One region of the Arthrobacter sp. KKT183 genome, then DNA from elsewhere that is predicted to be linked to it. Evidence: riboswitches for the same ligand, from Rfam matches in the RefSeq annotation. Region 1 holds a riboswitch; each other region holds the start of a gene.
The links. A riboswitch is a leader RNA that binds a small molecule or an ion and turns the genes downstream of it on or off. The one in region 1 is predicted to bind cyclic di-AMP.
Positions count from the first base shown of each region.

Region 1 (7,589 bases):
CAGACGGAACGGTGAGTTGACGGCGGCCCGCCCGAGTGCTGCCCTGATCTCCGACTCCTGCGGGACGGCCAGGCCGGAAAGGGACCCTGTCCCATCTACCTGCCCGGTCGCGACCGGGCCGATCTCCCGTCCGTCTACCTGCAGCATTGGGCTGCCGGGAAATATCGCCGCGGCAGTGCCTTCCCCGGCGGGAACCCTGGTGAAAGTGATGTGTTCCTGCGGAGCCAGGTCCTCCAGGATTGCCTCGGTCGTTTCCCGTAACGGTTGCGCTGCCGGACAGCCCTCGGTGTACCGGAGCTCGACGCGCATCACCGGCCTCCGGTATGTGCTGGGGCCTGTTCAGGTTCGGTGGTTGATGACCGTGGCCGGTTCCTACGGGAGAGGAACACTGTGAGGGCGCCGAGGAAGAGGATGGCGGAGACCCAGGTGTTGATGCGCAGACCCAGGATGGTGTTGGCGTAGTCGGAGCGCATCAGTTCGAAAAAGAACCTGCCGGCCGTGTACAGGGCGACATAGAGCGCGAAAGGTGCACCTGCGCCCAGAGCGTATTTCTTATCCAGGAAAAGGATCAGCGCCGCGGCGGCCAGGCACCACAGCGATTCGTAGAGGAAGGTCGGGGCGAAGTACCCCAGAATGATCGGGTCGCCGGCGGCGTCGAGCCGAGCAGAACCGGCCGGCAGGTCCATGTCGTGTATTTCGAGGGCCCAGGGCAGGGTCGAGGGGTCACCGTAGAGTTCATTGTTGAACCAGTTTCCCCATCGGCCGATCGCTTGGGCGATGAGGACGCCGGGCGCGGCAGCGTCAGCGAAAGCCAGGAAGCTGACCTTGTTCCTGCGGCAGCCGATGTAGGCGCCGACAGCGCCCAAGGCGATCGCCCCCCAGATACCAAGACCGCCTTCCCATACCCGTAGGGCACCCCAGGGGTCCTTCCCGGGGGCAAAGTAGAGCTGGTAGTCGGTGATGACGTGGTACAGCCTCCCGCCGATGATCCCGAACGGTACGGCCCACATCACCACGTCCAGAGCCTGCCCGGGACTGCCTCCGCGCGCTGTAAGCCGGCGGCTGGTTAGCCACACGGCAACGGCGATGCCGGTCATGATGCACACTGCGTAGAAGCTGATTGAAACCGGTCCCAGCGAGAGGGAACTGACGGACGGGGAAGGAATGTAGGTGAGGGGCTCTGCTGTGTTCATGGTGATCCAATGGCGGTGATGTCGAAGATGACCTCGCAGGGGGCGCTTCGATAGGTGGGGAGCCTGGTCTGATGGGGTGAGCTGTCAGGCGTAGGCGTGGGAGGGGTTTAGATGGGGAGTCGGATGTCGTTGGCGAACCAGTTCTGTAGTTCCGCGACCCAGGCCCCCCAGGCGCCGGAGACCATGAGCAATCCCAGGGTGATCAGGATTCCGCCGCCGAACCGTTGCAGTGCCAGACGGTGGGTGCGGAAAAAGCGCAGGGCTCCCATGCCGCGGCGGGCTCCGAGCGCTATGAGCAGGAACGGCACACCGAGGCCCAGACAGTAGAAGAAGGTCAACAATGCGCCCTTAGCTGCACCGGATCCGTCGGTGAAGGCCAGTAGCTGGACAGCCGAAAGGGTCGGGCCGATGCACGGTGCCCACCCGAGGCCGAAGGTGACACCAAGCAATGGCGCCCCCCAGAGCCCGGTAGGTACGCGTGCGTGGATTCTCGCTTCCCGTTGGAACCAGGAGAGACCACCGAGGAAGACCACACCCATCAGAATCACCAGGACACCGAGCACCTGGGTGATCCACGCCTGCCCCGGCGCCTGGAGCCACGCACCGAGCTGCCCGAACACCGCACCGATCAGCATGAACACCAGCGAGAATCCCAGAACGAACAACCCGATACCCGCGAGCATCCGACCGCGTTTTTGCTGGGCGAGATCGACCCCGGTCAGGCCTGTGACGTAACCGAGGTAGCCGGGCACGAGAGGAAGGACACACGGTGAGGCGAAGGACACCAACCCTGCCAGCACAGCAATGGGAACCGCCAGCAGAAGCGAACCGCTCAGGATGGTCTCAGCGAATGGATTAGCTACGGTGGAGATGACCATGGCCGGGACCTCCATGAGCCGCGTCATTGTTCGGCCACCACATCAGTGATCAGAGCCTTCAGGGTGCTTTTCTCCGCCAACCCGATGATGCGGGCGGCAACACGGCCCTGACGGTCCAATACCAGGGTGCTTGGTACGGCCTGCGCCGGCACATACTCTGCCATGGTGAACTGAACAGTCCCGTCCTGGTCGTTGAAGCTGGGATAGGTGATGCCGAAGTTCCGTTCGAACGCCTCAGCGGTCGGCCGTTGGTCCCGAATGTTCACCCCGAAGAACTGAACACCGTCCTGCTGGTGTTCCTGCGAGAGTGCTTGCAGGTCCGGGGCCTCCACACGGCACGGCGCGCAGGCGGCGTACCACACGTTCAGGACAGTCACTTGCCCGGTCCAGTCGGCTGACGAGATCACTGTCCCGTCGTAGAGCTCGGCGGTCAGTTCCACCGGTTCTCCCCGTGTTTCGGGGGCGTACTCGCTCACCGAACCGTCACCGGCGATGTAGTTCTTGTTATCTCCGGCTTTGGCCTGTTGCGCCAGCGGATCGGTAGCGGCGCACCCAGAGATCAGCAATGACAGGGTCAGAAACAGGACCGGAAGATTCATCCGTGGCCGGTGTTTCCCGCCGTTTTGCCGGCGCGGCGCACCGGTTGGTGTGTGTTGGAAGAGTTGTTTGCTCATTTTTCTCGCCGATCACGCCGGGCATCGGAGGAGGCGGTGTAGGCGGCGAGGATCGCCACGGGTAGGACGATCAGTACCGACACCCAGGAAGGGAACATTTGCCGGAGCAGGAGGTAGCCGATGGCGGCGACCAGGAGCAGGAAAGTGGTCTTATGCCATCCGCGCCATTGGGACATTTCTCTCCAGATCGGATAGTGGAGTCCGTGCATCAGGGGACCAGGTCGTTGAATGAGGTTCCGCCGTCACCGGACACTTTCACGCCGGTTTCGGTGGCGACCCAAATTTCCTGGTCGGCTCCGTCGTCGGTATGGGTGTCTATGGCGGTGGGTGCGGCCCCGATGGAGCCCTTCTTCGCCCAGGTCACCCCGGCGTCTGCGCTGGTGTGAATGTCACCTTCAGGTGTGACACCGACCGCCTTATCCCCGGCCAGGGCGGTCAGCAACAGTAGCGGGCTGTCAGCGACGAGGCTCCAGGTGGACCCGGCGTCGGTGGAACGGTAGAGCCCGTCCGCTGTGGTGGCCAGTACAACATCGCTGCTTGTGGCGCCGGAGAGGTCGAAGGGAGCGATCTGGGTTTCCGCAGCTTCCCATTGAAGACCGTCTTCGCTGGTGATCAGTTGGCCGTCGTATCCGACAAAGGATTCTCCGGTTCCGGTTCTGGTCAGAGCATGAAAGTCGGACTGGCCCTGCCGGGACATAGGTTCCCAGCTCTTGCCGCTGTCGGTGGAACGGAGCAACCCCACCGGGTTGGGCAGATCCGTGTCCGGTCCCGGGTGCCCCGATGCGTACAGGGTGCTGTTTCCCCCGGCGGTGTATCCCATCAGGTCGATCACGGGACCGATACGTTGAGCGGGGGAGGTGGAGACGTCGTACAACCCATCGTGGGTGGCCAACAGCACCCGATCAGTGCCAGGGTCAACGCTCATCCCGTGCACATGACCGGTGGGAAAACTGTTAGGTGTGCTGGTTGGTTGCGGTGCTGCCGAAGGCGCCGAACAGGCCGCCAGGGACACCGTCGAAACGAGCGCCACCGTGAGCAGGACCAGGCGGCGGCGGAGAAAGCGGGTCGCGGAAATTCTTGGGCGCATGTGTTGCTCTCTAACCAAGGTGAAGTAACGGGAAAAAGGTTCGCCCGGTTCCGGGGAGGCGCCGGTGATCAGGCGCCTCCCCGAGACTGGGTTCGCCCGTTCTAGAGCTCGGCCAGGAGGGCTCCCATCTCCTCGATCTCGGCCTGCTGCGTTTCCACGATGGTTTCGGCCAGAGCGATGGCGTCCGGGTACTGCCCGTTCTCGATCTCTTCCTGCGCCATTTCGACCGCTCCGTTGTGGTGCGCTGTCATGGACTCAAGGAACATGCGCGCCGCTTCGTCACCTTCGGCGGCTTCCAGTTCAGCGAGCTCGTCCTCGGTCATCATGCCCTGCATCTCCCCGGAGCCACCCATGTTGCCCATGTCGTGGCCTTCCATGCCGCCTTCGGGTTCGACCGGTTCACCCCAGGTTTCGAGCCAGCCTGTCATCGTCTCGATTTCGGGTGCCTGCGCGTCTCTGATCTGGGTGGCCAGGTCGCGTACTTCCGGGCTGATGGAGTCCTTCTCGAGCATGATCTCGCTCATTTCCACGGCCTGGCGGTGGTGCGGGATCATCATCTGGGCGAACATGACATCGGCATCGTTGTGTTCGGCCGCGGTGTCCTGCGTGGTTTCCGGTGCGGCTGAGCCGGCACTGGTTTCCGGTGCCGTAGCAGTGCCGGGTGTGTCGCTGGATCCGCAACCGGCGAGCGTGAGGGTCGCGGCGATCGCCAGCGCGGACATGGAAAGGTAACGCTTGGTCATGAGGGTGTGTCCTTCGATGGTCGAGCTATCTGCATTTCAGGTGGCGGGCACGACGGGATGCCGTCGGCCCGTTATCGGAGTCGGGTAACTACGCGACTCTTACGTGCGACTGATGCAGAGCTGAACCAGTGTCAGCGAAGGCACGAAAGTGCGGGGAAGCCGTACAACCGGCGGTGGGCCCCGCAAGCGAACACGGCCATAGGCCAGCCGGCTCCTGAGGACGATAGCCGTTGCAAAGGAAACCACCAGGAACGCCAGGATGCACACACCCGCGGCGATCTCTTCACCGCACGTATCCGCACAATCCAGATTCAGCGCCATACCCGAATCCGCAGGGTTGGATGCAGAAGCTGGCATGGAACCCTGATGGTGCACGTCAGTTGCGGGCGCCGCCGTGGCAGCCGAACCGACGGCGTGTGAGGCACCATGCCCGCCCATCCACACATGCATCGCAAGAATGCCCACGATGACGGCGGTCAGGCTAAGGAAGAGAAGAGCTGTCTGGGGCAAGCGGCGTGGAAGAGGCAGGGGTAGGGCGATTCCAGGGTGCTTATTCATCGCTCCGCTCCTTCCCGTTCTCCTGCATGTTCGTGCCTGATATCAGAGTACCGATCCATCCTGTGCGGGATCGAATCGGGGCTCAGCCGGTGATGGCTGCCCGACGCAGGTCCAGCTGGACAGGAGCTGCATGTGCAGAGCGACCACGACGGTCTGAGCTAACAGCTACCCAGCTACCCAGCTGCCCAGCTGCCCAGGGGTGGTTTTCACGGATCCATCGAGGACAAGATGCTCCCTGCGGGGATGCGGAGACGCGCCGTGACCTAATTGTGATCTTGGCGTTGGTATGAGATACCCTCAATCTCGTGCCTGCGTCCCATGGAGGCACTCCCACACGGATCGCCGAGCTCTGTCACCGTGGTGGGGTCGTCCGTTTTCCGCTGGCAGAGGCGGGGGAACCATGTACGCGGGCCCATGCTTTGAGGGTCCTTGGGGTTAAGCCGTTTTCACGGCCGGGTGACTCCCATCCGAACCCGACAGCTAACCTCGCAGGCGTTGGGAGAAGGTACTCGACTTATGTCCACTCGGCATGCCCCCGCGCGCCACCGCGCAGTCCCCGCCCAGACCAATACGTTGGCTGTTATCTCCAAGGCTGTCTCCTCCAATATGGGTTCTGCGGGCCGTCAGGCTGCGGTGATCACCGCAGCTTCTGGTCTCGTTCTCACCGCGGGCCTTCCTGCCCAGGCATTGGATGCACCGCAGCGTCAGGTGAGTACCAGTTCGTTGGTTACCACCGTGGAAGCCGAGCCGGTGTCCGCGGATACCTCGGCCGCTGTCACCTTCGAACGCGAAGCCGTCACCGCTGCGCCCGCTCCCGTGATCGCTGAACCGGCTCCCTTCGTGGAGCATCCGGCACCCGAGGCCGATGCGTCACTGGCAGCAGTGCAGACGGTGGAGCCCGCCCCGGTACAGCAGACCCCTGCGGTGCAGGAAGTGGCACTGCAGGCTGCCGCGGCGCTTCCCGCCGCACCGGCGCCTGCCCCTGCTCCCAAGCCGGAGCCAGCTCCTGCCCCTGCAGCCAGCAGCAGTGTCGGTGCCGCGCTGGTGGCCTCCGCCTACGCACAGATCGGCCGCACCCAGGACTGCACCATCCTCGTCGAGGTCGCATTGCGATCCATCGGCAAGTCTGTCGGCGACCTCGGGCCCGAACAGTTCTACCAGTACGGCACCGTTGTCGGCTCTCCCGCACCGGGTGACCTGGTCATCCGCCCCGGCCACATCGCCATCTACGTAGGTAACGGCCAGGTCATCAGCAGTGGCATGAACGGGGTCAATGACACCCTCCTGCACCCCCTGAGCGATCTCCCCGGATCATCCTTCGTCCGGGTCAACGGCTAACAGCCACCTAAGCCGGGCAGGAAAAGGGTCAACAGGGCGATTGCGAACCGCCCCAAGCTCTTTGCCTACCCACACCTGGGCATGCCGGAGCCATCCCCCTGCGCTCCGGCATGCCCTCACCCCTTCCGCTGAGCGAGACGAGATCATCGTTGTCTTCCCATAACGCGCACGGTCGACGCCGCGCCGCCTCAGGACGTCGTCGCGCAGAACCGGCCACACCACGTCACCAGCAGGGCCGCCGCGCGGCCAGCCGTAGCGCGACGAAGCGCCACGCCTCACCTGTCGCCCCGATCGCCGGTGCAATCTCGGCCGTCGGCGTGCTCAGCGGCGCGCTCCTCGCGGGCATCCCCCTGACCGCAGCGGTGCCATCATCGGTGGAATCATCCACCACCAGCTCGGCCGCGGACAGCGCTCAACAGCCACGAGCGCACAGCGTTGAGGCCGATCCGAAGGCCGAAGTGGATTTCAGCCGTGTCGCGGTGCCCGGTGCTGCCTCCACTGAGCCGGCGACAGGGTCGGTCGACTCATCCCACTTGTTGGCTGATGGTCCCATCCAGACGGACCCCGGCGATGACGCCGACGAAGAACCTACTACTGAACCTGCGGTCGAACCAGTTGAACAGGCCGGCCTTGGCGCACCACTGGCCCAGATGAGCACGGTCTCGACCTTCGGATATCGCACGAACCCATTGACCGGGGTGCCGGGTGAGATGCACACCGGCATCGACCTCACCGGCTCATGTTCCACCCCCGTCATGGCCGCTGCCAGCGGAGTCATCACCGAAGCCGGATGGAGCCCCTACGGTGGTGGCAACCGGATCGTGATTGATCACGGGGATGGGCTCAAGACCACCTACAACCACCTCGCCACGATTGCTGTCAGCGTTGGCCAGACAGCTACTAGGGGAGACGTTGTGGGCGGAGTCGGAACCACCGGCAACTCCACCGGCTGCCATCTACACTTCGAAGTTATGATCAATGACACGCTCGTGGACCCCGGCAGCTGGTTTTAGTCAAGGACAAGCACTAGAGGGCGAGGAAAAATCCCGGCCTCCGCGGTTTCTCATCCAGTGCGGGAACTGCAGTGTGCGTCGAGCTGCAGCGGAGGGGCCACCGCC
Region 1 is NZ_CM145770.1:277,735-285,323, forward strand. It holds gene ACZ2GY_RS01410 (hypothetical protein) at 1-309, opposite strand, end outside; gene lgt (prolipoprotein diacylglyceryl transferase) at 309-1,193, opposite strand; gene ACZ2GY_RS01420 (cytochrome c biogenesis CcdA family protein) at 1,301-2,098, opposite strand; gene ACZ2GY_RS01425 (TlpA family protein disulfide reductase) at 2,095-2,670, opposite strand; gene ACZ2GY_RS01430 (hypothetical protein) at 2,742-2,921, opposite strand; gene ACZ2GY_RS01435 (F510_1955 family glycosylhydrolase) at 2,954-3,832, opposite strand; gene ACZ2GY_RS01440 (DUF305 domain-containing protein) at 3,934-4,575, opposite strand; gene ACZ2GY_RS01445 (hypothetical protein) at 4,675-5,133, opposite strand; cyclic di-AMP (ydaO/yuaA leader) riboswitch at 5,464-5,643, shown strand; gene ACZ2GY_RS01450 (NlpC/P60 family protein) at 5,650-6,471, shown strand; gene ACZ2GY_RS01455 (M23 family metallopeptidase) at 6,621-7,484, shown strand.

Region 2 (7,589 bases), 430 kb from region 1:
TGGGCCAGACCTGCCTGGAGAAAGCAACCCACGATGAGTTGGTGCAGCTGTGCAGTTCGATCATCGCCTCCCAGTCAGCTCAGGTCGACATGATGCAGGGATGGTTGCAGGACTGGTACGGCATCTCCTACACCCCTCAGCTGAGCACCGGTGACATGCAGTCGATGCTGCGGATGGAGAACTTCACCGGCGCCCAGTACGAAATCCGTTTCATGCAATCGATGATCCGGCACCACTGGGCTGCGGTCCGTGAGAGCGGGACCTGCCTGGAGAACGCCGGCCACGCCGAGCTGCTCTCCCTCTGCGGAACCATCCGCCAGACCCAGTTGGAGGAGATTGGGCAGATGCAGTCCTGGCTGGAGGAATGGTACGACCGGCAGGGCGGCCGTCCCTCCGGTACGGTCTAAGCACCACAACACCGGGAAACAGGCATACGCGAGGGGCCGGGCTTTTTCCCGGCCCCTCGTGCTTGCGCGGGATTATAACCAGGTAGCGGGGTCGACGAGCGCGTCGTTGATCATGACTTCGAAGTGTAAATGGCAGCCGGTGGAATTGCCGGTGGTTCCGACTCCGCCCACAACGTCTCCCCGGGCAGCTGTTTGGCCTACGCTGACGGCAATGGTGGCGAGGTGGTTGTAGGTGGTCTTGAGCCCGTCCCCGTGGTCAATGACGATGCGGTTCCCTCCACCGTAGGGGCTCCATCCGGCTTCGGTGATGACTCCGCTGGCAGCGGCCATGACGGGAGTGGAACATGCGCCGGTGAGGTCGATACCGGTGTGCATTTCCCCTGGCGACCCGGTCAGTGGGTTGGTGCGATATCCGAAGGTCGAGACGGTGGTCATTTGGGCCAGCGGTGTGCCGAGGCCGGACTGCTCAGCGGGTTCGGCCGCAGACACATCCTCCGTATCATCGCCGGAGGTCGTCTCGATGGGACCATCGGCTAGAAGGTGGGATGAATTCACCGACCCAGTCGCCGGCTCAGTGGAGGCAGCACCGGGCACCGCGACACGGCTGAAATCCACTTCGGCCTTCGGATCGGCCTCAACGCTGTGCGCTCGTGGCTGTTGAGCGCTGTCCGCGGCCGAGCTGGTGGTGGATGTTTCCACGGACGATGGAGTCGCTGCGGTGAGGGAAATGCCGGCGAGAAGAGCGGCGCTGAGCACGCCGACGGCCGAGATCGCACCGGCGACCGGGGCAACGGGTGAAGCGCGACGGTTCGTCGCGCTACGGGTCACGGCGCGACGGCCGTGCTCGTGACGTGGGGCGGCCGCTGCTGCGCGGCGGCGTCCTGAGGCGGCGCGGCGCCGACCGTGCGCGTTATGGGAAGACAACGATGATCTCTACTCACTCAAACGGGGTGAGGGCATGCCGGAGTACAGGGGGAAATTACTCCGGCATGCCCAGGTGTGGGTAGGTGAAGAGCTTTGGGGCGGTTCGCAATCGCCCTGTTGACCCTTTCCTGCCCGGCTTAGGTGGCTGTTAGCCGTTGACCCGGACGAAGGATGATCCGGGGAGATCGCTCAGGGGGTGCAGGAGGGTGTCGTTGACACCATTCATGCCGCTGCTGATGACCTGGCCGTTACCTACGTAGATAGCGATGTGGCCGGGCCGGATGACCAGGTCACCTGGGGCTGGTGAGCCGACAACGGTCCCGTACTGGTAAAACTGCTCGGGCCCGAGGTCGCCGACAGACTTGCCGATGGATCGCAGTGCGACCTCGACGAGGATGGTGCAGTCCTGGGTACGGCCGATCTGAGCGTAGGCCGAAGCTACGAGCGCGGCACCAACACTGCTGCTGGCTGCAGGCGCAGGAGCCGGCTTCGGCTCGGGAGCCGGCACAGGAGCCGGAGCGGGCAGTGCCACTTCCTGCACGGCCATTTCCTGCACGGCAGGGGCCTGCTGTACCGGGGCGGTTTCCACCGTCTGCACGGCTGCCAGTGACGCCTCGGCTACGGGGGCCGGGTGCTCGACGACAGGAGCCGGCGCAGCGACAACTGGAGCGGGCGCAGCGGCGACGGCTTCGCGTTCGAAGGAGATATCGGCCGATGTGTCCGCGGACACCGGCTCGGTTTCCACGGTGGCGACCAACGAACTGGTGCTCACCTGACGCTGCGGTGCGTCCAGCGCCTGGGCCGGAAGGCCAGCGCTGAGAATGAGACCGGAAGCTGCGGTGATCACTGCAGCCTGGCGGCCTGCAGATCCCATATTGGAGGAGACAGCCTTGGAGATGACAGCCAACGTATTGGTCTGGGCCGGAACTGCGCGATGGCGCGCGGGGGCATGCCAAGTAGACATAAATCGAGTACCTTCTCCCAACGCCTGCGAGGTTAGCTGTCGGGTTCGGATGGGAGTCACCCGGCCGTGAAAACGGCTTAACCCCAAGGACCCTCAAAGCATGGGCCCGCGTACATGGTTCCCCCGCCTCTGCCAGCGGAAAACGGACGACCCCACCACGGTGACAGAGCTCGGCGATCCGTGTGGGAGTGCCTCCATGGGGGGCAGGCACGAGATTGAGAGTACCTCACCCCGCAGCGATTATCACAATTGGATCACGGCGGGTCTCCCCCTTGCCGCTGGAGGCTCCCGCCCTCATGGGGATCCGCGGAAACTATCTCTTGACATATACCCTGGGGGGGTATAATTTCGGAGGTACTGGATGACATTGTCCGGTTCCTCTGGAGCCGCACGTTCGACCAGTCCCCACATCATGCGCGACGGAAGCGCCCCGACATCCAGCGCTACCTGATCCCGCTCACCACGTAACGCAAGGAGTTCCCATGTGTGGCCCCCCCACCGCTGATCTGCGGCTGACTGAAAAGAACTCGGTCGGCTGCGCCTGCTGCGCCCCGCAGTCAGACGTTCAAGCCGACCCAGTACCTGCAGAAGCAGTTAATACCGAATTCGGTGTGGAGGGGCTGAGTTGCGGTTCCTGTGCCTCCAAGGTTGCGGACGCACTGACGACCCTGGACGGGGTTTCCGGTGTGCGGACCGACCTGGTCCCGGGAGGAACCTCGACCGTGCACGTCACGGGAAACCGTGCTTTGTCCGACGCCGAGGTCGCCCCGGTGATCCAGGACGCCGGATACTCGCTCACGACCGCCTGAGCAAGGAGGTACCACCTCGCACGAGGAAAGGACATGGCCATGAACACCAATCATCACAACCAGCCAGACCACAGCCACGGAACAACCACCCCAGGTGTGATCGATGAGGACACCCATGGACAGGCGATGCCCTCGGATCACCCGCATTCAGCGTTGGACGAGGACCACCGCAGCCATGAACACGGCCAGCACGCCGGACACAGCACAGCAATGTTCAAAAACAGATTCTGGATCAGCCTCGCCCTGACCATCCCGGTAGTCCTGTTCAGCCACATGTTCGCGATGATCCTTGGCTACACAGTCCCGGACTTCCCTGGAGCCTCGTGGATCTCCCCACTGTTGGGCACGGTCATTTTCGTGTACGGCGGCGCACCCTTCCTCAAGGGAGGGTGGACCGAGCTGAAATCCCGCCAACCCGGCATGATGCTGCTGATCGCCATGGCGATCAGCGTGGCATTCATCGCCTCCTGGATCACCACCCTGGGGATTGGGAACTTCAACCTGGACTTCTGGTGGGAACTGGCCCTGCTGGTCGTCATCATGCTCCTGGGACACTGGATGGAGATGCGCGCCCTCGGATCCGCGGCAGGAGCCTTGGACGCACTAGCTGCGCTCCTGCCCGATGAGGCCGACCGCGTTACCGCCTCCGGAATCGAAACCGTACCCGTCAGCTCCCTGGTTACCGGTGACGTCGTCCTCGTCCGCTCCGGTGCCCGCGTACCGGCGGACGGCGCCATCGTCGACGGTTCAGCGGAATTCGACGAATCCATGATCACCGGTGAGTCCCGCACCGTACCCCGCAACGTCGGCGAAACCGTCGTGGCAGGAACGGTCGCCACGGACAACTCCGTCCGGGTCAAAGTCACTGCCGTCGGCTCGGACACCACACTGGCGGGAATCCAACGCCTGGTAGCCGAAGCCCAGGCGTCTTCCTCCAAAGCCCAGGCCCTGGCCGACCGGGCGGCCGCACTGCTGTTCTACTTCGCCCTCGGCGCAGGGATCATCACCTTCATCGCCTGGCTCCTGCTCGGAAGCCCGGACGAAGCGGTCATCCGCACCGTCACGGTCCTTGTCATTGCCTGCCCCCACGCCCTCGGCCTTGCCATTCCCCTGGTGATCGCCATCTCAACCGAACGGGCAGCGAAATCCGGGGTGCTGATCAAGAACAGGATGGCACTCGAACGCATGCGAACCATCGATGTGGTCCTCTTCGACAAGACCGGAACGCTCACCGAAGGCAAACATGCCGTGACCGCCACCGCACCCGCGGCCGGCACCACCACCGCTGAACTTCTGGCCCTCGCGGCCGCCGCCGAGGCCGACAGCGAACACCCCGTCGCACGGGCCATCGTCCGCGCAGCCCAGGAAGACGACAATGCCACCGGTCTCGGATACAAGGGGACCGGATTCGCGTCGATGACCGGGCGGGGAGTGCGCGCCCAGGTAAACGGCGCTGACGTCGCCGTAGGCGGACCGAATATGCTCCGCGAACTCGGACTCACCGTGCCAGAGGAGATCACCAACGAGACTCTGGAATGGATTGATCGTGGAGCGTCAGTGCTGCACGTCATCCGCGCCGGTGAGGTTGTCGGCGCCCTCCGCCTTGAGGACCGCATCAGGGACGAGTCCCGGGCCGCGGTACACGCCCTGCAGCAGCGCGGAGTGAAAGTTGCCATGATCACCGGCGACGCCCGGCAGGTCGCTGACGCGGTGGCCAGGGATCTCGGGATCGACGAGGTCTTCGCCGACGTCCTGCCTCAGGACAAGGACAAAAAGGTCACCGAACTGCAGCAGCGCGGTCTGAAGGTCGCCATGGTCGGGGACGGGGTCAACGACTCCCCTGCCTTGGCTCGCGCCGAGGTAGGTATCGCCATCGGCGCCGGAACCGACGTCGCGATGGAATCCGCCGGAGTCGTCCTGGCAGGCAACGACCCCCGATCGGTGCTGTCCATGATCGATCTGTCCCGGGCCAGCTACCGGAAGATGATCCAAAACCTCGTCTGGGCCACCGGCTACAACGTCCTGGCCGTTCCCCTGGCCGCCGGGGTGCTTGCCTTCGCCGGGATCGTTCTTTCCCCGGCGGCAGGTGCGGTCCTGATGTCGGTATCGACCATTGTGGTCGCGCTGAACGCGCAGCTCCTGCGCCGGATGAACCTGGATCCGGCAGCCCTCACCGGCTGAACACCGATTCGATCCCTCACAGGATCGATCGGTACTCTGATATCAGGACCAAGAACCTAGTAGAGCGGGAAGGGGCAGAGCGATGAACAAGAAGTCGAGAATCGCTTTGCCCCTTCCACGCCGCTTCCCCCGAACAGCTCTTCTTTTCCTTAGCCTGACCGCCGTCATCGTGGGTATCCTTGCGATGCATGTGTGGATGGGCGGGCATGGTGCCTCACACGCCGTCGGTTCGGCTGCCACGGCGGCGCCCGCAACGGCTGTGCATCACCAGGCGATCACGCCGGCATCTGCATCCGACACCGCAGACCCGGGGATGACCCTGAACCTGGACTGTGCTGATACGTGCGGTGAAGAGATCGCCGCGGGTGTGTGCATCCTGGCGTTCCTAGTGGTTTCCTTTGCAACGGCTATCGTCCTCAGGAGCCGCCTGGCCTATGGCCGTGTTCGCTTGCGGGGCCCACCGCCGGTTGTACGGCTTCCCCGCACTTTCGTGCCTTCATTAACACTGGTTCAGCTCTGCATCAGTCGCACGTAAGAGTCGCGTAGTTACCCGACTCCGAAACGGGCCGACGGCAACCCCGTCGTGCCCGCCGCCTGAAATGCAGATAGCTCGACCATCGAAGGACACACCCTCATGACCAAGCGTTACCTTTCCATGTCCGCGCTGGCGATCGCCGCGACCCTCACGCTCGCCGGTTGCGGATCCAGCGACACACCCGGCACTGCTACGGCACCGGAAACCAGTGCCGGCTCAGCCGCACCGGAAACCACGCAGGACACCGCGGCCGAACACAACGATGCCGATGTCATGTTCGCCCAGATGATGATCCCGCACCACCGCCAGGCCGTGGAAATGAGCGAGATCATGCTCGAGAAGGACTCCATCAGCCCGGAAGTACGCGACCTGGCCACCCAGATCAGAGACGCGCAGGCACCCGAAATCGAGACGATGACAGGCTGGCTCGAAACCTGGGGTGAACCGGTCGAACCCGAAGGCGGCATGGAAGGCCACGACATGGGCAACATGGGTGGCTCCGGGGAGATGCAGGGCATGATGACCGAGGACGAGCTCGCTGAACTGGAAGCCGCCGAAGGTGACGAAGCGGCGCGCATGTTCCTTGAGTCCATGACAGCGCACCACAACGGAGCGGTCGAAATGGCGCAGGAAGAGATCGAGAACGGGCAGTACCCGGACGCCATCGCTCTGGCCGAAACCATCGTGGAAACGCAGCAGGCCGAGATCGAGGAGATGGAAGCTCTCCTGGCCGAGCTCTAGGACGGGAGCCCGGTCCGGGGAGGCGATCACAGCCTCCCCGGACCGGGCCCACCCTCTTTCCGCCGCTTCCCCTTGGTTAGAGAGCAACAATGCGCCCTAAAACTTTTCCTATCCTTCTCCGCCGTCGTCATGTCTTACCCACGGTGGCCCTCATCTCGATGGTGTCCCTGGCGGCCTGTTCGGCTCCTTCGGCAGCACCGCAACAAACCAGCACACCGGACAGTTTTCCCACCGGCCATGTGCACGGCATGAGCGTTGACTCTGGCACTGATCGGGTGTTGTTAGCCACCCACAATGGGCTGTACGACGTCTCCTCCTCCCCCGCTCAACGCATTGGAGGCGTGATCGACCTGATGGGATACACCGCCGGTGAGAACAGCACCCTGTACGCATCCGGGCACCCCGGACCGGACACGGATCTACCCAACCCGGTTGGGCTGCTCCGCTCCACCGACCGTGGAAAGAGCTGGGAGCCCATGTCCCGGCAGGGCCAGTCCGACTTTCATGCTCTGACCAGAACCGGAGAATCATTCGTCGGATACGACGGGCAACTGATCACCAGCGGTGATGGTCTGCAATGGGAAGCTGCGGAAACCCAGATCGCTCCCTTCGACCTCTCCGGCACGACAAGCAGCGATTTTGTGTTGGCCACAACCGGGGAAGGGCTCTACCGTTCCACCGACGCCGGGTCCACCTGGAGTCTCGTCGCTGACAGCCCGCTACTGTTGCTGACCGCCCTGGATGGGGAAACGGTAGTCGGTGTCACACCTGAAGGTGACATTCACACCAGCGCAGACGCCGGGGTGACCTGGGCGAAGAAGGGCTCCATCGGGGCCGCACCCACCGCCATAGACACCCATACCGACGACGGAGCCGACCAGGAAATTTGGGTCGCCACCGAAACCGGCGTGAAAGTGTCCGGTGACGGCGGAACCTCATTCAACGATCTGCTGCCCTGATGCACGGACTCCACTATCCGATCTGGAGAGAAATGTCCCAATGGCGCGGATGGCATAAGACCACCTTCC
Region 2 is NZ_CM145770.1:3,507,037-3,514,625, forward strand. It holds gene ACZ2GY_RS16560 (DUF305 domain-containing protein) at 1-407, shown strand, start outside; gene ACZ2GY_RS16565 (M23 family metallopeptidase) at 480-1,331, opposite strand; gene ACZ2GY_RS16570 (NlpC/P60 family protein) at 1,480-2,295, opposite strand; cyclic di-AMP (ydaO/yuaA leader) riboswitch at 2,302-2,481, opposite strand; gene ACZ2GY_RS16575 (heavy-metal-associated domain-containing protein) at 2,778-3,104, shown strand; gene ACZ2GY_RS16580 (copper-translocating P-type ATPase) at 3,144-5,285, shown strand; gene ACZ2GY_RS16585 (hypothetical protein) at 5,368-5,820, shown strand; gene ACZ2GY_RS16590 (DUF305 domain-containing protein) at 5,920-6,561, shown strand; gene ACZ2GY_RS16595 (F510_1955 family glycosylhydrolase) at 6,810-7,520, shown strand; gene ACZ2GY_RS16600 (hypothetical protein) at 7,553-7,589, shown strand, end outside.
Region 2: it holds a riboswitch for cyclic di-AMP, as region 1 does, so the genes downstream of both, ACZ2GY_RS16570 (NlpC/P60 family protein) here and ACZ2GY_RS01450 (NlpC/P60 family protein) in region 1, are expected to answer to the same signal.

Region 3 (7,589 bases), 440 kb from region 1:
TTCACTGAACTAGTTGAGGGTCGCGAGCAGTTCCTCACAGGCCTTCTCGCATCGGCGGCATGCTTCAGCACAGATCCGGCAGTGATCATGCATATCGGAGTGCTGCCCACATTCATCCGCGCAGGCCTTGCACGCGATGCGGCATGCTTCCACGATCGCCCTGGTCAGGTTTGCGTCGTAGCCGGTGTGCCGGGACAGCACGTTCCCGGTCGTGGCGCAGATATCCGCGCAGTCCAGGTTGGTGCGAATGCATTTGGTCAGTTCGGCGACCATGTCCTCGCTCAAGCAGGCATCGGCGCAGGCGGTACAGGTCTGGGCGCATTCAAAGCAGGCTTCGATGCACGCGGCGAGTTTTTCCTTGTCCACTCCTCCCAGATCCTTCGGGTAGGTATCGAGCATGGACGTCACATGATGTGTCATTGGTTTCTCCCATTATTGGTGAAGGCTGACAGATACAGCCCTGTTTGGTGAAGTGTTGTCGCGGGAAGGTGTAAGCCCGCGTCCAGCCGACATGTCGGCGAAAAGAATGCGTTGAACTACCGCCTGCCCGGATGCTTGAACCGGGGCGCGAGGGGACCGCCCGGTCTATGTCCGACTGATCGATAGCGCGGTCAAGGACGGGGTGAAGTGCTCCAGTTTTTCCAGCGTTGGGTCAGGCTGGGCAGGAGGCATCAGAGCAGCAAAAGGGAGCTGGCTAACGGGAACGCTGAAGTTCGCAGGATTGTCACCGAGGACAGCACGGTGTGCAGGAGGCGTCGCTTCGGAAGTATCTGCACGTTGTTGGCAACAGGGAACCGTAGCCGGAGACCCCACGGAACCATCAGCTGCCTCTACAGGGGATGCTTCGCCAACTACCGCGACAGGCGAAGTGTTCACCGCCATGCCCATGGTTCCTCCGGGCCCGTGGCTCATCTGCAGGCACAAGGCCGCAGCAGCCGAGGTGGAAAATGCCACCAAAAGCGAAAAGGCCAGCATCACCTGCAGCACCGTTCGAACGGTGCCATGTAGGCGAACGCGTGCTCGCTGCGAAATGGTTGTTCCCTCCCGAACGACTCCTCTAGCTGTCCGACCACCCTAATGAATACTAAGCATGGTGACCAGTGCCGGTTTCTACTCGTCGGGTTAGCCGAAAGAGGATGCCCGCGAAACGCGCCAGGGCCCGTAACTGCAGTCCCACGTCGTCTGGAAAACCGCACGTCGTCTGAAAAACGCTGGAGAAGGATCATGCACGACACTGCAGCCAGAGGGCCAGCGCATGGGGAGCGAACATCAGATTCGTTACCTGAACGTGACATTTCATACCTAAGAGGGTATTCTCGTGAGGTATTCCCGGCACCAGCCGAGAATATTCCTGTGCAGAATGCCGAGTCCTGCCGCTGCCCGGGATCCGTCCGTAATTCCGTTCGGCAGGAACGGGGGACCCACAGATTTACGGGCCATCACATGGTCCTTGGGGTTAAGACGTTTCTGCTTCCGTCCCGGAAGACGAGAAACGACCGGGTGACTCCCATCCGAACCCGACAGCTCACCCCGCAGGCATGGGAGAGGCAATCACGCATGTCACGCAACATTCCGGCGCGCCACCGCGCCACCGTCAATCACTCGATCGTCCTTAAGGGACTGTCCCACTCGACCAAAACCGGTGCCGTCGCACTGGGTCGGCCGGCCATTATCGTCGCAGCAACAGGCGGTCTCGTTGCTGGCGTGGGGGCACCTGCCCAAGCGGGAACCTACGCCCAGGAAGCAGCTACCACAGCCACCCAGGCGCCGGTCTCCGCCCCAGTCGCGGAAGTTCCGGCTGCATCCTCGGCATCGGTTCACACCGTGGTTTCCGGCGACACCATGGGGGGCATCGCAGCCCGCTACGGCATCGAACTCAATACCCTGCTCGCCCAGAACAACCTGTCCTACGCGTCGATCATCTACCCCGGACAGCAGGTCACAGTGTCGGGCGCAGCAGCCGCCTCGACCGATGCTCCGGTAACCGCAGCCCCGGTAACCGCAGCCCCTGCCGCCATCCCGGAAGCGGCACCGGCGAACCAGGTTTCCTACACAGTGGGTAGCCAGCAGGAAGCCCGTATCTCCCTGGCCTCAAGTAGCATCACTCCGGCCCAGCAGTCAGCTCCGACTGCTTCCTCAAGTGGTGTCGGTGCCGCTCTGGTTGCCTCGGCGTACGGCCAGCTTGGTTCCATCCAGGACTGCACCATCCTCGTTGAGGTTGCGCTGCGCTCCATCGGCCTCAACGTAGGCGATCTTGGGCCGACCCAGTTCTACCAGTACGGCACCGTCGTCGGGACCCCAGCCCCCGGTGACCTGGTCATCCGGCCCGGTCACATCGGCATCTACGTCGGTAACGGCGAAGTAATCAGCAGTGGAATGAACGGTGCAAACCTCACCATCAAGCACCCACTGTCCGACCTCGCAGGCTCGTCCTACGTACGAGTCAACGGCTAATCTCTAAGCCGTTTCCCTAGTGTGGAAGAGCAGCAGGCACCTTAGAACGGGGGTGCTTGCTGCTCTTTCTTTTTGCCCAGGACGTGGAAGTACTGCGCCCGGCGTTCAAATGTCCAGCAACAAACCGGCTGGAACTTCTCCGGGATCAAAACGAGCCCACCTGAAATGAAGCCCACCCAAGGGATCTCAGGTATAGATTCCTCGTACCGTGACCGCAACAAGGCTCGGGATGGCGTCCCGGGAGGAGAGCGATCGGGCGGAGCTGAGGGCCTCGATGCAGTACCTGGCAAGGTCCGCCGGGTCCATCGCCAAGTCCGCGGCACTCTCCTGAGCGTCTTCACGGATAAGGTCCGCGATGAAGGCCTCAAGGTGCTGATGCGCATGATCGATATGAGTGGCCCGATGCAGGGCCGGGGCAGACGCGTCGTGGCTCGGCCTGTCATAGACGATCAGCGCGTAGGCCTCTAACACGGCCAGCAACTGCCGTCCCGTGCCGGCTGCTTCAATTCCTAGCGCCGATGAACGATGATGACACCCGCGAGTGGGGGTCGGCGACGTCCCGCGGGGAGTGGGCCCTCATGTACGTCCGGGGGCTGACCATCAGGCAAGGCAAAAAACAACTGTGAGTCTTACGACGGCTGGTCTGGGACTAGCTGGCAGTGTTGATGCCGGTCGTTCTGCCTGGCGCGTGACTCGAAAAACAAATGGCCCCCTTGCGGGTGCATTTCCCCCGACTTGTCCGCGCTGGGTGGGGCGGCCGGCGTTGACCTGTTCCACGTCGGTGGCTTGATTAGAAGCTTGCCCAGCCCCTGCGGTTGTGGCTCATCACAGTATTGCCTCGAAGTGACTCTTCCCGGGTCCAGTGCCGGTCGTGATGCGACCAGTCTTGCCCATTTGAAAGGAAGGAGGGTGGCCGCGTTGACTACCGTTGCGCAGACCCGCCCGTTCGTCATCGGCGTGGACTGCCACGCCCGCACACACACGTACGCCATCATCGAGGCCCGCACCAACCGACAAGTCGCGTGCGAGCAGTTCCCGACCACCTCGGCAGGGATTTCCCGCGCACTTGCCTGGGTAGGTCGACGGACAGACGGCGATATGGCCTGTCTATGGGCCATTGAAGGTATCGGCTCTTATGGTGCACGTCTGGCCCGGGCAGTAGCCGACGCCGGCTATGACGTCGCCGAAGCTCCACGGATGAACGCCCGAGGTCGCCGGGCGATCGGCAAATCCGACCCGCTGGATGCCGCCGCCATCGGAACCGCAGTCATCGGCTTAGAGGAATCACAGCTTCGAACCCCGCGCCGGGATGAAGGAACCCGTGCCGGACTCAGGATCTTGAGCGCAGCCCGGGATCAGTTGACCCGGGAACGAACAGTGAATGTCAATGCACTCATCGCCTTGCTCCGGGCACATGATCTGGGAATCGACGCTCGTAAACCGCTGGTTCCCGCCCAGATCGCCACGATCACCAGATGGCGGGGACGACAGGAGCAGATCGAACTATCGATCGCGCGCGAGGAAGCAGTTCGGTTGGCGCGCCGCGTTCACGAAGTGACCACTCAGCTGACCGCGAACCAGAAGCGCATGACAGAGCTGATCCAGCAAAGCCCCGCTGCGCCGCTGTTGGAGATGGTGGGCACCGGGGCTGTCACGGTCGCTACGGTCATGACAGCTTGGTCGCATCCAGGAAGGGTTCGCAGCGAAGCTGCCTTCGCCTCCCTAGCAGGGGTGAACCCCTTGCCAGCCTCAAGCGGTAACACTGTCCGGCACAGGCTCAACCGGGGCGGTGATAGGCGCCTCAACCGAGCCTTGCACACCATCACCATGACCCGGATGGTCCACGACCCCGGAACCCGGGACTACGTCGCCAAACGCACTCAAGAAGGCCGCAGCTACCGCGAAATCCGCAGATCCCTCAAGCGCTACATCGCCCGAACCCTCTACCGCCAACTCAACACCCTTTACGCCACCGCGGAACCGGCCCCATCCCACGCTGCCTGTCCGGTGAAGGCGGTCCAAACACCCCGATTTCAATCGAGCTGTAGTTTTGAAGCCCAATAGAAAGTGCTCTCGAACGGAGATTGTTGTGTCACTGAGCGAACTGGCTCACGAGTACAGACCCGGTCGAGCTGCCTACGACGCAGGCCAGAGGACATTTGTTGGACTTGTGATTGGCGGCCCGTACGAGGACTGTTTCATTCACGTCGGCACATGGAGAATCGTGCCAAAACGCCGATTCCTGCTGTTTCCTGGACGTACTGAAGGTGACGATTTCGGAGGGTACTTCGCGGACTTCATCGGGACTTCTCAGCATCACGACGAGTCCTTCGAGTACACCGAGAACCCGCTGAACTTTGACCAGATGGACGATTTCCTGCGGCAGCACGACATACTCTGGGCAGCTCCTGACGACGTCGATGTTTTCGCTCGCGCGTATATCCCTCACATAACCAGCAGATTCCGAACGCCCAAGCCACGCAAGCCAGTTGAACCTCTTCCGCGCAACTGGCCGAATCCGCCCGAAGGATGGGAGCGATAACGGTCCTTTCATTCTGAGACACCAGCGGAAGGAGTCAGGAATGTCGGCGGAAATGGCCGCGCTTCATTCAGACCAGGATCGGCAGCGTTACCATCGCCCGATCCAGCAGCCCATCCAGATGCCTTAGAAAAGTACGGCTTTTCAAGACACGTAGCCAAGGGGCCGCCTGAGCCGATCGAGTGGGCGGGGTGCTGATGGAGGGTTCGCAGGGATCACCAGGAGAAAGGGCGTCCGCTGGCGCGGCCGGCTGTGGGTCCAGTGCCGGCTCCGCAGGGCTCCGCCGCCTCTGGCCCTGTTCTGTCTACGACGTCTTGGCTGCTGTCCTGTCGGATTGTACGTGCCCGCTCCGGCCGGTCTAGCCCCTCCTTCGTCGGGGCCTGCAATTCAGGAAATGTCCCTGCAGCGCTCCTTCGTCGCTGATTTCCTCCGGGAATTTCCCGCCCCTTGCCTTGCAGGTAGACGGGCCTCCGTCGGCCACAGCTCCGCAAGCTTCGCCAGCAGCCAAAACAACGGGGGAGAGGAGAAGCCGGCCGGTCACCTAAGCCGGCCCGGCAAAACAACTTGGTCCGCACCCGCACCCATTTCCAGCCGCTTGACAGACATAGAAGCGTCGGGGAAGATTTGTCGCTAGCTGGTTCTACGGTTGACTGAGTGTGGCGAGGCGGCGCTGGTACTCCTCGTCGTCGATCTCACCCCGGGCAAAACGGGTGCGTAGTACGCTTTGGGCTTCCTCTGCCGCGGAGGAGGAGTCGGCAACCTTCGTCACGTCTTTCTGCCCAAGCCGGATGGAAAGCATGATCAACGCCACCGTTGCTGCGGCCATGAGAAGCAGTAGCAAAATGAACCAAATCACGACGCCGCCCATCATGCCCCCGTCCATCATTCCGCCGTCCATCATTCCATCTGTCACGGTCGCACCTTCCGATAGGTTCCGGCTTTGACTGCCCAGCAAATGTATGTGCCTGGGCGTCAGCTTGGGATGTAGTTGGAACTGGCACGGGGCCAGGGGATAGAGTGTCGTCTTGTAGTTACTATAGTCGATAGTAGTAGTGAGCACTCCAGTGTGGTTCCGGGTAAGTGTGGAGCCCGGTTCGGCCTCCCGGTGGTCACGGGTCCGCCTGAGCCCAGGCTGCCGGGCAACGCTGGGCGCCCGTACCCGGGGTTCGTTTCACCTCTACATTCACCGGCACCAGGCACCACTATTTCGACCCCCATACGGATGGTGCGCAAAACGGTGCTATCCACCACAGGAGGAACAGCATGCACGTCACTGTCATCGAAACCCCGCAGCTGGGTGACCGCAGCTACCTCGTGCACGACGGGCAAGTCGCCCTGGTCATCGATGCACAACGTGATATCGACCGTATCGAGGTCCTTCTCGACCAAGCCGCGGTGCAGCTCACCCACGTGGCCGAGACCCACATCCATAACGACTACATCACCGGCGGGCTCGTCCTGGCACAGAAACACGGAGCCGCGTACCTGGTCAATGCCGCCGACGAGGTTTCCTTCGAACGCACACCGATCTCCGACGGTGAAACAGTGCAGGTTGGCGAACTCAGCGTGAAGGCCGTGGCGACCCCCGGCCACACCCACCACCACCTTTCCTTCGTGGTGACCCACGGCGAGGACCAGGCCGTGTTCTCCGGTGGCAGCGTGCTCTATGGTTCTGTGGGCCGTACCGATCTGCTTGGCTCCAAGTACACGGTGGGCCTGACGCACGACCAGTGGGTTTCCGCTCGCCGCCTGGCGAGGGAGGCTGAGGAGAAAGCAGTGTTGTACCCGACCCATGGGTTCGGTTCCTTCTGCTCCTCGGGCCCGGCCACCGGAGCCTCGGAGTCAACCCTGGGCGAGCAGCTCACCACCAATCACGTCTACACCGACGGGGATGAGGAGCACTTCGTCACTGAGTTGATCGCAAATCTGACCGTCTACCCGAACTACTACGTGCACATGGCGCCGGCCAACGCCACCGGTCCCAGCGAGCCCAACCTCGAGGTGCCTGATTCACTGGACCAGGATGAGCTGAAAGCCCGCCTGGAGGGCGGGGAGTGGGTGGTGGACCTGCGCAACCGAGTGGCGTACTCCTCGGAGCATCTCAAGGGCACGATCAGCTTCGAGTACGGCACCGGTGGAAGCTTCACGACCTTCCTGGGCTGGGTCTTCCCCTATGATCGCCAATTGACTCTGGTGGGCTCGCGTGAGGATGTGGAGAACGCGATCCGTGACTTGTCCCGGATTGGTATCGATAACCCTGACGCCGCTCTAGGGGAAGATCCCGAGAAGCTTGCCCCGGGCGCGACCGTGTCCTCCTACCCGCGCGTGGGCTGGGGCGAGGTGCTTACCGGCCGCCCAGCGCAGGAACAGATCCTGGACGTGCGCCGAGCCGAGGAGTACGAGGCCTCCCACATCGACGGTGCGGTCAACATCCCGCTGCACGAGCTGATCACCCGCATGAACGAGCTTCCGCCTGGGCAGCTGTGGGTGCACTGCGGCTCCGGCTACCGCTCCGGGGTGGCCGCGTCCCTGCTGGAACGGGCAGGCAAGAGCGTGGTTCAGATCGACGCGATGTTCGAGGAGGCCGCCGACGCCG
Region 3 is NZ_CM145770.1:3,498,632-3,506,220, reverse strand. It holds gene ACZ2GY_RS16550 (four-helix bundle copper-binding protein) at 10-420, opposite strand; cyclic di-AMP (ydaO/yuaA leader) riboswitch at 1,353-1,554, shown strand; gene ACZ2GY_RS16545 (LysM peptidoglycan-binding domain-containing protein) at 1,558-2,454, shown strand; gene ACZ2GY_RS16540 (hypothetical protein) at 2,641-2,925, opposite strand; partial or broken gene ACZ2GY_RS16535 (IS110 family RNA-guided transposase) at 3,373-4,416, shown strand; gene ACZ2GY_RS16530 (hypothetical protein) at 4,679-4,996, shown strand; gene ACZ2GY_RS16525 (SHOCT domain-containing protein) at 5,634-5,906, opposite strand; gene ACZ2GY_RS16520 (MBL fold metallo-hydrolase) at 6,257-7,589, shown strand, end outside.
Region 3: it holds a riboswitch for cyclic di-AMP, as region 1 does, so the genes downstream of both, ACZ2GY_RS16545 (LysM peptidoglycan-binding domain-containing protein) here and ACZ2GY_RS01450 (NlpC/P60 family protein) in region 1, are expected to answer to the same signal.

Region 4 (7,589 bases), 500 kb from region 1:
GGCGGCACCGCCGGTTCCTGGTCCACCGGTACGGCAGGCTTGCGGTAGATCGTGGTCCGTGAAAGCCCGACCAAGGCAGCGGCCTGCCGCGTCGGAACGGCAGCGTTCACCAACTGCCGGTAGGCGCTGGTCATCTCTTCTTGGACTTCGGCTCGTCCGGCGATTCCGCGATGGCGTTCTCGAAGAACGCCGAGAGTTTTCCCATGACCTCCAAGGCTGCCTCGGTCTTGTTCAACCGGCTCTCGCTCACCTCCAACTGGCGGCGCAGACGTGCGATCTCGGCCTGCTCCCGGGACAGCTTCCCGATCGTCTCCCCGGCTTTCTTGCCAGCAAGGACACCGCCATCACGCAGCTTGCGCCACTCAGCGATCTGAGAGGAATACAGCCCATGCTCACGCAGGAACGCACCGCCCTCCTGACGGGTGCAGGCATCCTCGTACTGCGCTAAAAACTCAAGCTTCTGCGCTGGGGTAAAAGACCTTCGAGGGGTCGGGCCACCGGCACGCGGTCCGGAACTACTCATGGATCCATCTTGGCCTACCTTGGCCAAAACTAGATTAGACATAATGATCGGTTTCCTGGTTCTCGCCCCACGCGATTAAGCTGACTTGCTCTGTCACCGTGGTACCGCTCCAGCCTGACACGTAGGGTGCTGGCAGGGGAGTGTTGTGGTGGTCTGGAGGCGGTTGTCCCTATTTGATGGCCGCGTAGTAGGCGTCGAGGATTGACTGGGTAATGCGGCCCTTAGAGCTGGGGTTGTAACCGTTTTGGCGTGCCCATTGACGGATCTGTTGAGTGTCTTCGCGGTTGGACTGCTCTGCCGGTGCAGACCGTAGTGTGCCTCGGCTTGTACGCATGATGCTGGCTTTCCTACCGTTTTGAATGTATCCGGACAAGGTCGAGCGCAGCTTCTTCGCGTTCGCGGTTGTCAGGTCGATTTCATACTTGGTGCCGTCCAGGGCGAATCGGACGGTTTCCTGTGCTTCATCACCGGTGAGGTCATCGATTAACTGCACCTGTACACGCTGAGCCATACGTTAGTTCTCCTGAATCATTCACACATCGAATCGGCGAGCTCCAATTGATGACTGTAACCCGAACTGGGATGTGAGCTCTTGGCCGACAGCTAATCCCGGGCGCCCGGGTGTAGAAGGGGAACGGAGTTGCCCGGATCTGTCGCTTCCCGCATCACCGCAGTCAGCAACTTTTCGCACAGACGTTGCCGCTAACGCTGGCTCTATTTGGCCTACATCTAAGATGCGCGGGCGCCGTGGGCGAAGAGGGGACTGGAAGCACTAACCGGCCAGCGGATTTCGTTTAGTGAGTCCTACTTTTCTCCAAGGAGGACGGTGCATCCTTTCCGTGCAGGTAGGAAGGAAAACCGATGTCTGTTTCTCGGCGGCAGGTCCTCACGTACGGGGGACTGGGGGTACTGGGGGTCGGTGCGCTGGCTGTCCCGTTCAGCTCCATCAGTGCCAAGTCAGCGAGCAGCCTGGCAGATGGGGATATGCCCGTACCGTATCGCGTTGCGCTTACCCAGGCTCCGGTGCTGGAACCCTACGCGGTGGGGCGTGCTCCTGACGGCGCGAAAGTGCATTACTACAGCGTCACGCAGAAGGCCGGTACCGCCAGAATCCTTCCGCGCCTGTCCACTCAGATTCTTGGTTACAACGGGATCTTCCCTGGCCCCACGATTGATCTGGTTCAGGGGACGCGGGCTGTGCTCAAGGTTCGGAACCAGCTTCCGCCGACACATCCGGTATTCGGTTATCGGATATCGACTTCGACGCATTTGCATGGTTCTGCGTCGTTGCCGCAGTTTGACGGTTATTGCCAGTGATGTGACTCCTCCTGGGTTCGCGAAGAACTACGAGTACCCCAACTTCCAGGCTGCACGCAGCCTCTGGTACCACGACCACAACGTGCACACCACCGCGAAGAACGCGTATTCCGGATTGTCAGCACAGTTCCGGCTGCATGATCCGGCCGAGCGGGCCCTGCTGCCTCAGGGCGAGTTCGATGTTTCTCTCACGCTCTCGGACGTCATGTTCGCCGCGGACGGCAACCTCGCCTATGACGACAATTCCTTCTCCGGGTTGTGGGGAGATGTGATCCTTGTGAACGGAAAGCCCTGGCCGGTGATGAAGGTCCAGCGGCGCGTGTACCGCTTCCGTATCCTCAACGCGTCTATCTCGCGCTCCCTCCGGCCGACGCTCAGCACCGGTGAGCCGGTGCATGTGGTGGCCACCGACGGGGGACTCATGCCTAGGACGCAGTCAGTCGACTCATGGCGCCACGCCGGCGCCGAGCGGTACGAAGTGCTGATTGATTTCTCTGGGTACCAGCCCGGGCAGCGGATTGAACTGCGGAACCTTTCGAACAAGAACAACGTCGACTACGACTTCACCGACCGGATCATGGCCTTCGATGTCACGGACCAGCCCGTGGACACCTCCGATCACACGTGGAAGACCATCTCGCAGACATTGGCTTCCAGTGAAGTGATGGACCTGCGTCCGGCCCGCGACACCCGGGTGCGCAAGTTCCGGGTGAAGCGCGATAACGATGTCTGGGTCATCGGGGAGGACTCCTGGGAGGACATCATCGCCAGCGGATTCCGGCGGGTCATCGCTGACCCGGACTTGGGCGCCACGGAAATCTGGGAATTTGAAAACAGTTCGGGTGGCTGGTTCCACCCGATCCACATTCACCTCGTGGACTTCCAGATCCTCAGCCGTAACGGCCGGCCTCCATTCTCCTATGAGATGGGACCCAAGGACGTGGTGTACGTGGGTGAAGGAGAAACCGTTCGTCTCCTCATGAAATTCGGTCCACACCGCGGAAAGTACATGATCCACTGCCACAACCTCCCTCACGAGGACCACGACATGATGACCCAGTTCAGCGTCGGCCTGAAACCCGGCGACGTGGACCTCAACGACCCGATGAAGGCTGCCCCAGCCTTCTGGGACGGGGAGTAGCCCAGCCAATACCCGCTCTCCTGCGGCCCAGGCAGCCTGTCGGCTCCAGGAACAATCACTCGGATTCCTTGCCGCATGCTGACGTAGCGCTGGCCAATATTCCTCCGGCTGGTGCAGTAGCTCTCAGATACGCAGGCGGCTGCGACTGCTCCGGGCTGCACCTGCCCCTTGGGAAATGAGAGATTCGAGCGGGCCCCGGGATTTCAGATGGTGGAAGATGAGGCCGAGCACCACCGCTATCACCGCCTGCACCCAGAACAGTTGTACCGGGTGGGGTATCGGATTGAGTTGCTGAACCACGCTCATGACGCATATATGCAGCGCGTACAACGACAGCGTCATGGCCCCGGGCGCTGATAATGGCAGGAGAAGATTCCGATACCTGCGCGTCAACAGTAAACACAAACCGATCGTCGCCGCCGCTGACCCAGCTACGTGCAGAAGGTCCAGGGGGGGCACCCGAGTGCGGGGCACTCACCGCGAGCCACCACCACGTCCCGTACTGGTCGATCCCGGCGAGCCCGACCTGGAGCATCGCTTCAAGGGGGTAGGTGCTTCCCTCAAGTGTTTCCGAGAGGGCCTTCAGTCCGCCTCCTGGCCCGAGCAGCTGCCAACTGAGCAGCTTCGCCATGACGGCCGCTGTGAGGCCAACACCGAGCAGTCCCAGTTGGGCGCCAAGACGCTCGAGGTTGAGGCGACCGATGGCCATACCTACCAAGACGAAAGTGATCCATTGCAACACGGGGTAATAACCCGTTAGGAAGATGTCGGCGAAAAGCGTTTGAGGTGTGATGAAGTGCCCGAAGAGCGGGTTAGCACCTAAGGACGGCGGATCCACCTTCTGCAGCACCAACGGTCGTAGCAGGTACGCCGCAACCGGTGATAGCAGCATCCACATACCAGCCCACCCAGCCAGGGCCTTGAACGGCAGCCCGATGAAGGGCAGGGCGACGAGAAACAGGATGCTGTAGTGGAACAGGATGATCGCGATGTTCGTCTCCACTGAGCCAAGTGCCAGCCCGATTAGTGCGATGATCAGGGCGCGGATAGCGATGCCCCTGCGGTCTGCAGCAAGGACACCACCACGGTGCGGCGAGTTTCCGCCCGTGAGGAGGGTAAGTCCGATGCCTGCGACGACGGCGAAAAGACCTGAGGCCCGGCCGGAAAAGGCCAGCGCTGTCCACGTTGCTTCGCCGGTGCCTGAGGAGTAGAGCGGAAAAACGTGGGTGCTCATCATCCCGAAGAGCGCCACTCCCCGGGCAGCGTCAATGCCGGTCAGCCGCCGTGGGAGAAGCTTGGTGTGCATTTGCAGATGTTCTCATAGAGCCCAACGTCCCCCTACACATCGATGCACCGGTTCTGTTATCCCGGAGCATTGTTGCCGGCACAGCGGAGCGCCACCCGGTTACTGTGACGGCTGCACCAAACCGGAAACTTAATGGCCTGGCGGCTCCCCTCGGATGGTTTCGCGGGAAGCCAGGAGGATGGCTGCCAACGTAGACTGCCGCCATGGAATACATCTCCGTCCTCTTGCCCTCAGCGGCCGTAGGTACCATCTTCTACTTCACGATGCGGGCCATCTTCGGTGCTGACAGGGCCGAACGGGAAGCGCAAGCCGCCGCCGAACGCGAAGTACCACACACCACACCTGCTCTAGCCGCTGGCCGGGAAACTTCGTCAGAGAATCGGAGTTGAAACCCATTTAGGGAGCACGAGGACACACCGCCTCCTCTGTCTCATCTTGGGTGAAGACATCGCCGCCGATTACCGTATGCGGAGGGCTGGGAGACATTCACAACCAACTCCCTCAGTTGTCTTTCCTTGGACTATCGAGCACCATCCGGCGTTGCCGTTATGTGATTGTGACTTTCAGTGTGACTACAGATATGATTCTCGCGGTGTCAGGGCCTAGATATGGGTGACACCCCTCCAGCAGATTGCTTAACTCTGTCGCTGCGGAGGTCCGTTCCGAAACGAATCACGGCAGAGGCGGGGGAACCGGTAAGCGGGTTTCGAAAGAAATCCTAGGGGTTAAGGCGTAAGCCGCACTCATTTCAGTGCTGCTGTATGCCCGGGTGACTCCCATCCGAATCCGACAGCTAACCTCGCAGGCATTGGGAGAGGCTAACCATGTCCAAGAACCGTCATATCGCACGTCACCGTGCCGTCCCCGCCAACCCCCTGCACAATGTTGCCAAAGCGGCTTCCTCCGGGGTTACAACAATGGGACGCCCGGCAGCTGTAGTTGTTGCCGTGTCCGGCCTGATGCTCGGGTCGACACTGCCAGCCACCGCCGGAGCGACCTCCACCCCGTCCACCGCAGCGCAGCAAGCGGTGGACACCGCGGCCACCGCAGCAGTTAGTGTCGCCTCACCAGCTGCAGTAGCAGCACCCGGGGCTGCTACGCACACTGTCCAGCCGGGGGACACGCTTGGGAAGATCGCGGCTTCCTACGGGGTCAGCCTCGAAACAATCTTCGCGGCCAACGGCCTCGGATGGGAGTCCATCATCTACCCTGGCGATGTCATCGCCCTGGCAGGCGGCGGCGCCAGCCACCCGAACGGTGCAGCAACTCCAGCTGCTCCAGCGCCGGTAGCTCCGGCACCGGCAGTACCTGCGCAGGTTGAAACCAGCACCATGGGCATCACCACAGCGTCGAGCACCATTGAGCGTGCTCCTGCCCAGGCATCGACTGTGGCGGCCAGCGGTGTTGGTGCGGCGCTGGTTGCTTCTGCTTACGGGCAGCTCGGCGCCACCCAGGACTGCACCATCCTTGTTGAGGTTGCGTTGCGCTCCATCGGCAAGTCCGTTGGGGACCTCGGTCCGACCCAGTTCTACCAGTACGGCACCGTGGTCAGCACCCCCGCACCTGGTGATCTTGTTATCCGTCCTGGACATATCGGCATCTACGTCGGTAATGGTCAGGTCATCAGCAGCGGAATGAACGGCGTCAACGCAACCCTGCTACACCCGCTTTCGGACCTGGCAGGATCCTCCTACGTCCGCGTCAGCGCATAACGCAACCAACACTCATAAGAGGAAGGGGAGGCCAACCCACACGGGTTGTCCTCCCCTTCCTCTTTGTCATTCCCGGGATCGAACGCATCCACAACACCCAACAAGATGGGCGTGCCGGTAACCGCACAGCAGGGGCGGCGGCTACCGGCACTGAGGGCCCGCTCTGATAGCCCTCGTCGCACCGACAGGGGCGGTGCGCAGTCCAGCGTACCGATGGATTCTGGGCAGGGGCTGAAGGGAACCGCCTGAGGAAGCTTCGGGCGACATTGGAGCTGGAACGAAAAGAAAGGTTTTTGTCTATCACCGGATGACCAGCCAGCCGCCGCGGACGTAGAGGAACGTAGCCTCTGTCTCGGGCGTTGGATAGGCTGTGAGCTCTCGCAACGGACACCCCGCTGTGAGAGGAGTGTCCGCAATTACAGGTCGAGCGCCGTCCGGGGATCGGTTAGCGCAGCTTGAAGTTATTCGAACCGCCCTGGTTCGTACCGTTCTGGAGATACGGGACGCCTGTGAAGCGGCAGGCGATGGTCACCGTCCTGATCATGATTTACCGGACGAGGGGTGGACTGTTCAGCAGCAGCTACTGTCTGCGGCAGTGCAGGACCTGAAAGATCTCGACGGGGTTCTCCAGGAACTCAGAACGCACATCGCGTCTTCTCCAACGCGCTAGCATGTTCTGCCATCAACTTCTTGGCCTTCAACAGAGGATTCCCGGCGGAGGTTAGTTCGCGACGTCCTGACAACGCTCCACTGCTCCCGAGATCCGGGTTCAGTTTCCGCTAACGCTGCGGCCTGCCCTCTTCGACGGGACGCGGGGTGGCCCCATTTGGTGTCCGGTGCACCGCGTCGGCTACTTGTTCGCGGAACCCGTCGAAGGATGTGGCCTGGCGTGACTTCCCGTCCAGCAGGAAGAACGTCGAACCTCTCTCTACCCCTGCCTTCTGAGCCTCGGTTCGGTCGGCTTCAACCTGCTGCATCGTTCGGGGGTCTGCCACGTCGGCATCGAACCTTGCCAAGTCCAGTCCAAGATCCCGGGCGATTTCTCGATGTCGCTGGTGGACCGACGTGTTCTCACGGCTTCCGGTAGTAACCGGATCCGAGCGGTTATCTTCCAGAGCGGCAAGGAAGTCCCGGAATCTGCCTTGTTTATCTGCCGCCTCCAGAGCGACCGCTGCCGTCCAGGCGTCCTCCGTTGAGGGCAGGTGCCTGACCGCAAAGGACAGATACTCGCCGAAATCGCGTTCCAGCACGCGCAAATAAGAGTAGATGGACCCGGAATTTGGCCCACCGACGTCAAGGTACTGAATCAACATCGTGCGCTCATCTGGAGCGCGGAACAGCAATCGGCCGCTATCGCTCAACGTCTGCCTCAGGGTTACATGAAGCAGGTCGGGCCCAACGCTGGCTTTCCCTGCTTCCGGATTCCCGGTGACGGTTCGGTACCCCCGGGGCGGCGAGGGCAATGATGTTGACCTGCGGCCGGCAGCGAAGGCGATCCCTCCCAGGAGAACAACCAATGCAACGGGGATGAGGGCCGCCAGCCAGGGATTCATCAATCACTTCGTTTCTGTTTACCGTGCCGAGCCGAGT
Region 4 is NZ_CM145770.1:3,435,796-3,443,384, reverse strand. It holds partial or broken gene ACZ2GY_RS16245 (IS3 family transposase) at 1-523, opposite strand, end outside; gene ACZ2GY_RS16240 (histone-like nucleoid-structuring protein Lsr2) at 693-1,016, opposite strand; gene ACZ2GY_RS16235 (multicopper oxidase domain-containing protein) at 1,385-1,840, shown strand; gene ACZ2GY_RS16230 (multicopper oxidase family protein) at 1,842-2,981, shown strand; gene ACZ2GY_RS16225 (heparan-alpha-glucosaminide N-acetyltransferase domain-containing protein) at 3,037-4,287, opposite strand; cyclic di-AMP (ydaO/yuaA leader) riboswitch at 4,926-5,109, shown strand; gene ACZ2GY_RS16220 (C40 family peptidase) at 5,112-5,999, shown strand; gene ACZ2GY_RS16215 (DsbA family protein) at 6,779-7,552, opposite strand.
Region 4: it holds a riboswitch for cyclic di-AMP, as region 1 does, so the genes downstream of both, ACZ2GY_RS16220 (C40 family peptidase) here and ACZ2GY_RS01450 (NlpC/P60 family protein) in region 1, are expected to answer to the same signal.